DNA from 3 places in the Brevundimonas sp. TWP2-3-4b1 genome. Region 1 is predicted to be linked to each of the others. Evidence: riboswitches for the same ligand, from Rfam matches in the RefSeq annotation. Region 1 holds a riboswitch; each other region holds the start of a gene.
The links. Region 1 has a riboswitch for S-adenosylmethionine ahead of metX (homoserine O-succinyltransferase MetX). Riboswitches for the same ligand answer to the same signal wherever they lie in the genome.

Region 1 (3,958 bases):
CATCCCGGTCGCCGTGACCACGCAGCCGGCGCCGCCCTCCAGCTCGGCCAGGGTCTCGGCCAGGACGTCACGCGTCGGATTGCCGGAGCGGCTGTAGTCGTATTTCCGCTTCTGCTCGAAGCCCGCGAACGAATAGTTCGAGGACAGATAGAGCGGCGGCATGACCGAACCGTGGGCCGTGTCGGTATCGACGCCGGAGCGGGCGCAGGTGGTGCGGACGTCGTGGGGGCGCTTGCCGGTGGGACGGGTCATTGGTCGATCTCCTTGAGCGCGGAACGGAGGATGGCGGCGACCGCCTCGTCCTCCTTCAGAAAGGCGTCGTGGCCGTACAGGGACGGAGCCTCGACCAGACGCCACAGGGCGGGCAGCCGAGCGCCGAGCTCGCGGATGTCATCGATCGGCACCAGCCGGTCCGAGGTGAAGCCGACCAGGGTCACCGGGGTCCGGATCGCCTCGGGCGTCACGCTGTGGCGGTCGATCGAGTCCGACAGCGAGAGCCAACGGGCCGGCGTTGTGTGGGTCCGGTAGGCCTTGCCCCGTGCGGTCAGGTAGTCGCACACGGGATAGGCCTGGCCTGCCGAGGTCGGGGCCTCGGTCTCGAACCGCTCGCCGAACTCCTCGGCGGTGCGATAGGTGGTCATGGCCAGTTCGCGGGCCAGGGCGACCCCGTCCTCGGGACGACCGGCGGCCTCGGCCAGTTGCAGGATGCGCCGCTGGATGCCGCGCCACGCGGTCGCCTGCGGATGGGCCCGGTGGGCGGCGGAGACGACAACCAGCTGCTTGACCCGGTCCGGGAACAGCTCGCCGAAGGCCAGGGCGATCATGCCGCCATAGGAGCAGCCGACGAAGGCCGAGACGACGGGATTGCCGATCTCGTCGAGGATCAGCCGCAGGAGCCGGGCCTGGTCATGGGTGTTGATGGTGACCGGCTTCGAACCGTCGGCGGCCTCCGGCGCATAGTCGAAGGCCAGGACCTGGAAGCGGCTCAGGTCGATCGGCCCGCGGATCGAGACCGCGCCCGACCACCAGCCCAGGCCGTTGGTCTCGGTCCGGTGCACGAACCGCCCGGCCGAGATGCCGCCGGCCACAACCACCAGCGGCGCCCCGGCCCGGCCGTGCAGCCGCCCGACGATCTGGCGCTGGCCCAATCGCTCGCCGGAGGTCAGACGAAAGTCTGCAGGGATGTCGACGGCGATATCGACCGCGCCGCCGCCCTTGCGGGCAAGGATCGCAGTCGAGCGCGCTGCCGGACGACAGAGCGGTTCTGCGGAAATCTGTTGAGTGTCGAAAGCCATGGCGTCGTCTGCATCGTCCCGCCCAGCAAGGCTCCGCATGCGATGACAGATCGTGGAGACGTCGCCTCGTCGACGCTCCACTCATCTCTCGCGGACCCTTCGAAAAGGATCCTCGCAGGAGTTGGCACCGTTCGGCTGGAAACCGATGGTTGCCCCGACGTCAAAGGGCCTATCCCTCGGTCGGTCTTGATGAGTGGTTTTACGTTGCGGGTGCGAAGACCGCCGGTCAAGAGAAAAAATCTACCCCATTGATCCGGCCTGACGGATAGGCTGTGACTGAAAGGTCGCTAAAGAGACGGCAGGCGCAAAAAAGATGCCCGAACCGGGTTGACGCCGGTCGTTTCACCCGACACTTTCAGACCAACGATTTTTACAGGAACTCGCCCGTGTCCCGTCCCGGCAGCATCGCCGTTCCGACCTCGACCACCGCCCTCGCGGTGCACTCGATGACGCTTGCGACTCTCATTTCGACCACGACCGGTATGACCATCACCGGCCCCTCGCGGGCGGGAACAGGTTAGCGCGCAGGTCGAAAACACCTCAGCCAACCCAGACCCGCCCGGCCCCGGCCAGGCGGGTTTTCTATTGCCCTGATCCCAACTCCTCCCCGAACGGACTATCCAGATGCCCCACTCCAGCGCCCGCCTCGCCGTCGTCGAGAAACCGATCGCTGAGCCTTCGCCCACCGCCGAAGTGGTGGTGCTGAAGTTCGGCTCCTCGATCCTGCAGGACCAGTCCTGCGCCCCCGCTGTCGCCTCCGAGATCTATGGCCACGTCCGCGCGGGCCGGAAGGTGATCGCCGTGGTCTCGGCGCTGGGCGGCCACACCGACCGGCTATTTGCCGACGCGCGCGCGCTCGGCCTCGACCACGAGAACGACCTCCTTCCCGGCTATGTGGCGCTGGGTGAGGAGAAGGCGGCGGCGCTCGTGGCCATCGCCTGCGACCGGATCGGCCTGGATGCGGCGGCATTGTCCGTGCGCGAACTGGGCATTGTGGCGGACGGCCCGGCAGAGCATGCGCATCCTGTCTCGCTGCGCAGCGACGCCCTGTGGAAGGCGCTGGCGGACCATCAAGTCGTCGTGGTTCCGGGCTTCGGCGCCGTGGGTGAGAAAGGGAAGGTGGTGCTGCTGGGGCGCGGCGGTTCGGACCTGACGGCGGTCTTCCTCGCGGCCGAACTGGGCCTCAGCCGCGTGCGCCTGGTGAAGGATGTCGACGGCCTCTACGACCGCGATCCCGCCTCGGCGTCGGGCAAGCCGCTGCGCTATCGCCGGGCCAGCTGGGACGACGCCCGTCGCCACGGCGGCGCCCTGGTCCAGCACGACGCGATCGACATGGGCCAGCAGCGGTCGGTGGAGATCGAGGTGGCCGCGCTCGGTCGCGCCGACTGCACGGTGGTCGGAGACCATTCCGCGCCTCCCGGGCCGTCGATCCCTGATGCGCCTCTGAAGGTGGCCATCGCAGGCTGCGGCGTCGTCGGCGGCGGCCTGCTGCAGCGGCTGCTCAAGGACAACCGGTTCCAGGTGGTCGGAGTGCTCGTGCGCGATCCATCCAAGCCCCGGGATGTGGAGGCGCCCGCCGAACTGTTCACGTCAGACCGTGAGGTGCTGCTGGCGCTTCGGCCCGACATCCTGCTGGAGGCCCTGTCGGAGGGCGCCGCCGGTCACGATCTGATCCGCGCGGCCCTGGAACGCGGCATCGATGTCGCCAGCGCCAACAAACAGGCGATCAGCCGGGACCCGGCCGGTCTCGCCGACGCCGCCCGTGCTCACGGCTCGCACCTCGCCTATTCGGCGGCGGTCGGGGGCGGGGCGCCGATGATCGAGATCCTGCGCGTGGCCAGGGCGGCCGGGCCGGTGAAGGGTTTCGAGGCGGTGCTGAACGGTACGGTCAACTTCATGCTGACGCGGCTTCAGGCCGGCGCCGATTTCGCCGACGCCCTGGCCGATGCTCGCGTCGCAGGCTTCGCCGAGGAAGATCCGTCGTCGGATCTTGAGGGCCGCGATTCGGCCGCCAAGGTCCGTCTACTGGCTTTCGAGGCCTTCGGGCGGACGCCGGCCGAAGCCGACGTGCCCTGCGCCGTCCTGTCGGAGGCGTTCAAGCCGGCCGGGCCGGTCCGCCAGATCGGCGCCTGTGTTCGGGACGGGGAGGGGCTGAAGGCGTCGGTTTCGCTTGACGTGGGCCTCGACGATCCGCTCTTCCAGAGCCTGGACGGGGAGCGCAACGCCTTGAAGGTCTATGGCGAGGACGGTCGGGTTTGGTCGTGCAAGGGCCGCGGCGCGGGCCGCTGGCCGACAACCGAGAGCGTGCTGGCGGACCTCGCCGACATCGTTCGCGCGCGCCATGCGTCGCTGGGTCACCACTAGCGCGTGGCCGTTTTCACTCCGGTCACCGACGATGACGCGCGCGTGTTCCTGGCGGACTATCCGCTGGGCGCATTCGCGTCCCTGCATCCCATCGCCGAGGGGGTGGAGAACACGAACTATCGGCTGGAGACTAGCGGCGCCCGCCATGTCCTGACGCTGTTTGAGGCACGCACCGACGCAGCATCTCTGCCATTCTGTCTGGGCCTGACCGACCATCTGGCGGGCCGAGGACTTCCGGCGCCGAGGCCGGTCCGGAGCAAGGATGGCGCCTGGGTGGGGACGCTGAACGGCCGGCCGGC
Region 2 (3,958 bases), on a different contig from region 1:
GGCAGTGTGCTCCCTCTCGATGGGGTGGTGATAATCGACACCCTCAATCGAGCAGCGCCCACTGCAGATGAAAACTCGAGCGCTGACATGGGGAGTATCCTCAAAGGGGCGAAGCAGCTCCAACAAATCACCAACGGACTCGTCATCCTCGTTCACCACACCGGCAAGGACACATCCAAAGGGCTCCGCGGGCACAGCTCGCTTCATGCAGCGCTGGACGCTGGTGTGGAGGTTGAGCACTCGGCCTCGGGCCGCAGCTGGCGGGTCGGCAAGGCCAAGGACGGCGAAGACGGCATTGGCGTAGCGTTTGCTCTGAGACGCATTGTTCTCAGCTTGGACAGCGACGGCGACGAGGTGACCAGCTGTGTGGTCGAGCGGAATGCTGGTGCCATGTTCGCTCCTCGGGAGCCGTCAGGAAAGAACCAGATATCCGCGCTCAGAGCAGTACGGGAGCGCCTGGCAAAGGCGACAATGACAGGCAAGGCAAGGTGTGGTTCTCAGACGCGGTGCATCACCGCTGATGAGGCAAAGGCGGCTGTCGTTGAGACGTTAGCACTGAAACCAACCAACAAGCGCAACAACCTAGCCCAAGGTCTGTTGGACAGATTGTACGCTGATGGTTTCCTCATGGCGGGGGTCCACGAGGCAGGTGAAGGTTGGGTGTGGCATGCGTCCTAAAAGTGCAGACCGAAAAGTCCCCCCTTAATAGGGGGGGCGGACTTTTCGGACTTTGGTCTGGGAAGCTGTTTTGTCCGAAAGGTAGCTTTTGGACTTTTCGGACATCAAAATCATCCTTACGTTTTCGATGCTCTCGAGACCTATGTATTCGGCGGTATGTTTATTCGGACCCCAATGGATTACTGTTGTTTTCAATGCAGGAGGCTTGATCATGTTCGCCAAGGGGCAGAGCGGTAACCCGAAGGGCCGCAAGCCCGGTACGCCCAACAAGGCCACCCGGACGGTGCGAGAGACCTTCGAGGCGGTGTTCGTTTCGCTACAGTCGAGCGACAAGGCAAGCTTGCGTGTTTGGGCAGAGGCTAACCCCAGTGATTTCTACAAGCTCTCCACCAAGCTTATGCCGGTTCAGGTTCGCGCAGAGATCGATCATCGGGCTGAGCTAAGCAATACGGACCGGGCTGCACGGCTCGCATCGCTACTGGCGAGGGTGGCGGCGCGCGAGGCTGAGGCGGAAGCACCAAAAGCACAAAGCACTGGCTCAGCGCAAAGCGCATTTGGACAACGCTAATCCCGTAGTCACCGTCTCTTCGGGGGCGGAGACACCCCATTCAAGCGCGTGGACGACCGTAGCTTCCGCCGCAAGAGCCATGCTTTAACGGCTCGAACAATCAGAATGTGCAGCTGCGAGCTCCGCGGTTACCTCTTGACGGGCCTGAAGGCCGGTCGCAAAACAAACCCAACATCAAGAGAGCGGTCATCGTGGCCGTCGCCAACCTGCCCATCCCGGGCGAAGGTGGCTCCCCGAAAGGGGGATGTGGCCGACCGGCAAAAGTACGGGCTCCCAGGGTCACATCCCCCTTTCGTGGTTCTCGCTGATGCGTAGGAGAGCCACCCATGTCTCGTGTTTCCGTCGGTTGTTTACCGCGAATAGAGGGGCTGTTTACGTCCGAGAGCGTCGCAGACGGCCATCCAGACAAGATCGCAGATCAGCTGTCCGATGCCGTTCTCGATGCCGCCCTGGCGCAGGATCCCAATGCCAGGGTCGCAGTCGAGGCAGCGATCAAGGGATCGTCGGTCTGGCTGTTCGGAGAGCTGACCGGACACGACCTCAAGCTCGACTTCGACCAGATCGTTCGCGATGTCCTGTCGTCCATCGGTCATCCTGAGGGCCGCTGGGGAGTGGAGCTGGGCCGATTGGATGTTCGGACCTCCATAACCCTGCAGTCGACTGAGATCGGCGAAGGCGTGGGCAGTGGAGCGAACACTGGCGCCGGCGACCAGGGTATGATGTTCGGATTTGCCTGCCGCGAGACGCCTGAGCACCTCCCAACGCCCATCGCCCTGGCCCACCGACTGATCCGCCGCCAGCGCGAGGTCCGTGACCGGCTCGGCATCCTCGGTCCTGACGCCAAGGCGCAGGTCAGCGTTCGCTACGAGGACGGCAAGCCCAAAGGCCTGCAAACCGTTGTAATTAGCAGCCAGCACTTGGCCGAAGCCTCCCTGTCAGAGGTCCGCGAGATCCTCCGCGACGAGATCATTCGCCCCGTGCTTGGGGCCGATGCCGATACAGCCGAGCTCCTGCTCAACCCAGCCGGAACCTTCATCCAGGGCGGACCGGTCGCCGACGCCGGCCTCACCGGTCGCAAGATCATCGCCGACACCTACGGTGGGTTCGCCCGCCACGGGGGAGGCGCCTTCTCTGGCAAGGACGGCACCAAGGTCGATCGCTCCGCCGCCTACGCCTCTCGGCAGCTGGCCCTTACGGTCGTCGACGCCGGGCTCGCCACGGCCTGCGAGGTCCGTCTGGCCTACGCCATCGGCGTCGCAGAGCCCGTGGCGGTCCATCTGGATCTCGAAGGAGGGAGAACTCTGTCCCTCGACCCCAAGGCCGCTGCCAGCCTTCTGGAGGCCTTGCGCCCGCGTGCCATCATCGATCGGCTGGGTCTCACCCGTCCAGGCTTCTTGCCGACCGCTGCCTTCGGTCATTTTGGTCGGCCGCAGTTTTCGTGGGAGCAGCCGGCTGGCGATGCCCTCCTGGGCGCACCGGGTGCGGCTGACGGATACAGGTTCGTCGCCGATGCCGAAGCCGTCGCTGCATCGGTCGGGTGAGCGAAAATGGAGAACCAGACGCTTCCCGATCAGCGACAGGGCCTCATCTGCCGTTATTTCGTGTTTCTTTATTGCGGATCTCGACGCGCCTTTCCCGCGGAGCACCCTACCGAGTCAGCGGTCCGTAGACCTGTCTTCGCCCCAGTCGCGGGCGAATGGCCATGAAACATCCAGTCGAATCACCGCAGGTCACCAAGCTTGGCAAGTTGGCAGGGGCTCGAGCGACACCTGCCGTGTCTCTCGGACCTCCGGTCCCAGACCAGATCGCCGGTGATCTCAAGGAGACAGATGCCGAAGATGGGCAGATCGACCTCGGCTTTCGTCCATCGAGCTATTTCAGGCCGACTGCCTTGGCGACGCACGTCCTTCGCTCTGTGAAGGGCGCAGAACGACGGCGCATCCTGGCAGCCATTCTGTCTGAAGGTGACGCCCCTTTGCCGCTGGCTTTAGCCGAGCCGGCCCTGCCTGCAAGCCTGCTTCGCAGTTGGGGCACCTCGCATCCTGCGATGTTGGGCGGCGAGTATCTGCCTGAGCGCAGGGCGACCGAGATGGAGATCGCGCGGATCACCCTGCAGTCGGTGACCCAAGACGTCATCTGCCTCTACGCGGCTCAGGCACGTGGCCGGATCCGCTACCGTGTTGTGGACGAGTATGGCGGCGACACTCTGAGCGGGAGGGCCAGGCGGACGTCCTCGCAGCCACTGACACTAGGCGGTCTGGCAGAGTTCTTCCTCGGTGCCTGGAACCCCGAGCCGGTCCTCGGGGCCAACTTCTCGATGCCGGACAGCACTCTCGATGAAGCTCTGGACTTCATGCGCGGCGAGTCGGCTTTTTACCCGCAGTTCGACGACCTGCTGCGTCAGCGGATAAGGTCTTGGTGGGCGCAGAGACCGGATGGGGCGGGCCAATGAAACCCGACACGCACGATCACACAGCCGAGGTCGTAATCCCGGCTGAGCTGCTGCTGGCTTACGAGGCTGCTTCCTACTGGGTCGATCTACCATCTGGGCGGATCACGCTGAAGATTGGAGGGGAGTTTGATCCGCCACACGGCTTGGAAGTGTATTCCCGGCTGGCGGTGGTGACTGCCTTCAATCCGTTCAGCAGGCTCCTCAGTCAGGTCGAGAACGAAGTGCACCAGGCGGATCTGATCGAGGCCGTTGAAGTAGCT
Region 3 (3,958 bases), on a different contig from region 1:
CCGGGCTGTCGGCCCCCATCTACGAGGGCGAGATCATGCCTCGGGACTTCGACCCCGGCTGGAAGGTGTCGGCCCCGGTGCCGGTACTCGAGCACCCGGTGCGCGAGGTCGTGCCCTACGCTGGCGGCGACCTCGACGAGCTCCGCTCGGCCCTCGCCGCCGTCCCCAACGACGGGGAGGGCCTGGGCTACGACGAGTGGCGCGACATCATCATCGCCATCCACTACGAGACCGGCGGGTCGGATGACGGTTGGGCCCTGGCGGTCGAGTTCAGTTCTCGGAGCCACAAGTTCGACGAGGACGAGCTCCAGTTCAAAGTCTGGGACTGGCTCTCGGGCAGGCCGCCCTCGGCCAACCCGATCACCGGGGCGACGATCCTCTTCCACGCACGCGAGGCCGGTTGGAACGAGGTCACGGCCGATAGCTTCGTGGCTGTCGTCGACGACAAGCCCGAGGAGCTGCCGCTCCCTGCCTACAAGCGCGACGGCAACGGGCGGATCGAGGCCGTTATCGGCAACCTGCGCGCCGCCCTCGCCCGCCCTGACGTCTGCCTGATGGACATCAGGTACGACGAGTTCCGCGACGAGCTGGTCTTCGCCGACACCGACGCGAAGGGCATCTGGCGGCCCTTCCGCGACAGCCACTACGTCGAGCTGCGGCTGCGCCTCGAGGCCCAGGGCTTCAAGCCCATCGGCAAGGAGACGATGCGCGACATCGTCCACTACATCGCCGACAGGAACCGCATCGACACCGCCATGGTCTGGCTCGACAGCCTGGCCTGGGACGGCGTCAGCCGCATCGACGGCTTCCTGGCCCGCTACTTCTCGGTGCCCGCCACGCCCTACGCCGCCGCCGTCTCCCGCTACTGGTGGACGGCCATGGCTGGGCGGGTGTTCAAGCCCGGGTGCCAGGCCGACATGGTGCCTATCCTGATCTCTCCCGAGCAGGGCTTCCGCAAGTCCTCCTCGGTCGCAGCCATGGTGCCTCCCGACACCCACCGTCAGCTGTCCTTCACCCAGGCCGAGGTCGAGCGCGCCCGCCTGATGCGCGGTTGCCTCGCGGCCGAGCTCGCCGAGCTGCAGGGCCTGCGCACCAAGGAGCTTGAGGAGATCAAGGCCTGGGTCACCCGGCGACACGAGGAGTGGGTGCCCAAGTACAAGGAGTTCGCCGTCACCATGCCGCGCCGCGCCATCTTCGTCGGCACGTCCAATGCGATGGAGCTGTTCGACGACCCCACCGGCGAGCGGCGGTGGTTGCCGGTGCGCGTCGGGGTCGTCGACGTCGAGGGCATCGCCCGAGATCGTGACCAGCTGTGGGCCGAGGCGGCGGCGATCTGGAAGCGTGACGGGGTGGCATGGCAGGAGGCCGAGAGGCTGGGGCGGGTCGAGCACGGGGCCTACCGGGTGCTCGACACCTGGGAAGACGACTTTGTCGCGTGGGCCGCGACCAAGACGCTCGAGGACATTGTGCCGGCAGAGAGAGGCTTCACTACACGTGAGGCTTTGGTCGAAGGACTAGAGTTTGCTTCTAAACACGTAAGGAAAAACGAAATCGACCGGGCAGTGAAGGCGTTGCGAAAAGCGGGTTTCGACCAGAAGGAGTATCGTCGAGACGGCAAAAAGGGGAGGTACTGGCGTCTTGTCTCACAGGTGCCCCATACCGAAACATGTGAGGAACGCCAAAAGTGACAATGATTTCAATGCTGTCCCACTGTCTTACACCTTTCTTATTAAAAGAGTGATGGAAGGAGCCCTGTGTGGCCGTCCAGAAAGTGTCGGGAATATTCATGCGACGTGGGACACCGCCCCGGAAAGTCAGTCCTGGGCTGACCGGCACCGTCCCGCGTGGGGTGTGAGTCGGGGTGGATCGAGGCAGTAATGGCAGACAGCTCGCCGCCTTTCAGCCGAAACGCGCAATGCCAAAAGACTGCCGCTAGCGTTAGCTCGAGGGCGTTGAGGGCCAAAGCTATGACCAAGCGGACCACCAGAGGGCAATCCAGCCATGAAACCCTGATCTAATCCCTACGACCGTTAGCAGTGCCCCCCGGCACCCCTTGACGGACTGAATCTTCGGCTGCACCTTGCAGCCAACATCAAGAGAGCGGTCATCGTGGCCGTCGCCAACCTGCCCATCCCGGGCGAAGGTGGCTCCCGAAAGGGGATGTGTGCCAGACCGGCAAAAAGTGCGGGCTCTTATGGTCACATCCCCGTTCGTGGTTCTCGCTGATGCGAAGGAGAGCCACCCCATGTCTCGTATTTCCGTCGGTTGTTTACCACGCATAGAGGGGCTGTTTACGTCCGAGAGCGTCGCAGACGGCCATCCGGACAAGATCGCCGATCAGCTGTCCGATGCCGTTCTGGATGCCGCCCTGGCCCAGGATCCTAACGCCCGGGTTGCCGTCGAGGCCGCGATCAAGGGATCGTCGGTCTGGCTGTTCGGAGAGCTCACCGGACACGACCTTAAGCTCGACTTTGACCAGATCGTTCGCGATGTCCTGTCGTCCATCGGCCATGTCGACGGCCGGTGGGGATTGGAGCTGGGCCGGCTAAATGTCCGGACCTCTATCACCCTGCAGTCGACCGAGATCGGCGACGGCGTAGGCAGTGGAGCGAACACCGGTGCCGGCGATCAGGGCATGATGTTTGGCTATGCCTGCCGCGAGACGCCTGAGCACCTTCCTAGGCCCATCGCCTTGGCCCATCGGCTAATCCGCCGCCAGCGGGAGGTACGCGATCGGCTGGGCATTCTCGGTCCGGACGCCAAGGCCCAGGTCAGTGTTCGCTACGAGGACGGCAAGCCCAAAGGCCTGCAAAACGTTGTAATTAGCAGCCAGCATCTCGCCGAGGTCTCCCTGTCCGAGGTCCGAGAGATCCTCCGCGACGAGATCATTCGCCCGGTCCTGGGCGCAGAAGCCGATACGGCCGAGCTCCTGCTGAACCCGGCCGGAACCTTCATCCAGGGCGGCCCGGTCGCCGACGCCGGCCTCACAGGTCGTAAGATCATCGCCGACACCTACGGTGGCTTCGCTCGCCATGGGGGAGGAGCTTTCTCTGGCAAGGACGGCACCAAGGTCGATCGCTCCGCCGCCTACGCCGCACGGCAGTTGGCCCTTACGGTCGTGGACGCCGGGCTCGCTACCGCCTGCGAGGTTCGTCTGGCCTACGCCATCGGCGTCGCAGAGCCCGTGGCGGTCCATCTGGATCTGGAAGGAGGGAGAACTCTGTCCCTCGACCCCGAGGCCGCTGCCAGCCTGCTGGAGGCCTTGCGTCCGCGCGCCATCATCGATCGGCTGGGTTTGACCCGTCCAGGCTTCTTGCCGACCGCTGCCTTCGGTCATTTCGGTCGGCCGCAGTTTTCGTGGGAGCAGCCGGCTGGCGACGCCCTCTTGGGCGCACCGGGTGCGGCGGACGGATACATGTTTGTCGCCGATGCCGAAGCCATCGCTGCATCGGTCGGGTGAGCGAAAATGGAGAACCAGACGCCCCCCGCTCAGCGACAGGGCCTCATCTGCCGTTATTTCGTGTTTCTTTATTGCGGATCTCGACGCGCTTTTCCCGCGGAGCACCCGACCGGGTCAGCGGTCCGTAGACCTGTCTTTGCCCCATTCGCGGGCGAATGGCCATGAAACATCCAGGCGAACCCCCGCAGGTCACCAAGCTTGGCAAGTTGGCAGGGGCTCGAGCGACACCTGCCGGGTCTCTCGAACCTCCGGTCCCAGACCAGATCGCCGGTGATCCCAAGGAGACAGATGCCGAAGATGGGCAGATCGACCTCGGCTTTCGTCCATCGAGCTATTTCAGGCCGACTGCCTTGGCGATGCACGTCCTTCGCTCTGTGAAGGGCGCAGAACGACGGCGCATGCTGGCGTCCATTCTGTCTGAAGGTGACGCCCCTTTGCCGCTGGCTTTAGCCGAGCCGGCCCTGCCTGCAAGCCTGCTTCGCAGTTGGGGCACCTCGC

Region 2: it holds a riboswitch for S-adenosylmethionine, as region 1 does, so the genes downstream of both, metK (methionine adenosyltransferase) here and metX (homoserine O-succinyltransferase MetX) in region 1, are expected to answer to the same signal.
Region 3: it holds a riboswitch for S-adenosylmethionine, as region 1 does, so the genes downstream of both, metK (methionine adenosyltransferase) here and metX (homoserine O-succinyltransferase MetX) in region 1, are expected to answer to the same signal.

The regions. Positions count from the first base shown of each region.
Region 1 covers NZ_JAFCWQ010000001.1:127,772-131,729, forward strand. Annotated here, with positions in the region: gene metB (cystathionine gamma-synthase) at 1-252, opposite strand, end outside; gene metX (homoserine O-succinyltransferase MetX) at 249-1,295, opposite strand; SAM riboswitch class I at 1,374-1,491, opposite strand; gene ACP7A5_RS00680 (homoserine dehydrogenase) at 1,920-3,659, shown strand; gene thrB (homoserine kinase) at 3,663-3,958, shown strand, end outside.
Region 2 covers NZ_JAFCWQ010000018.1:67,817-71,774, forward strand. Annotated here, with positions in the region: gene ACP7A5_RS13490 (AAA family ATPase) at 1-678, shown strand, start outside; gene ACP7A5_RS13495 (DUF5681 domain-containing protein) at 890-1,246, shown strand; SAM-I-IV-variant riboswitch at 1,413-1,521, shown strand; gene metK (methionine adenosyltransferase) at 1,573-2,787, shown strand; gene ACP7A5_RS13505 (hypothetical protein) at 2,949-3,698, shown strand; gene ACP7A5_RS13510 (DUF3293 domain-containing protein) at 3,695-3,958, shown strand, end outside.
Region 3 covers NZ_JAFCWQ010000005.1:99,680-103,637, reverse strand. Annotated here, with positions in the region: gene ACP7A5_RS05885 (VapE domain-containing protein) at 1-1,688, shown strand, start outside; SAM-I-IV-variant riboswitch at 2,085-2,194, shown strand; gene metK (methionine adenosyltransferase) at 2,246-3,460, shown strand; gene ACP7A5_RS05875 (hypothetical protein) at 3,859-3,958, shown strand, end outside.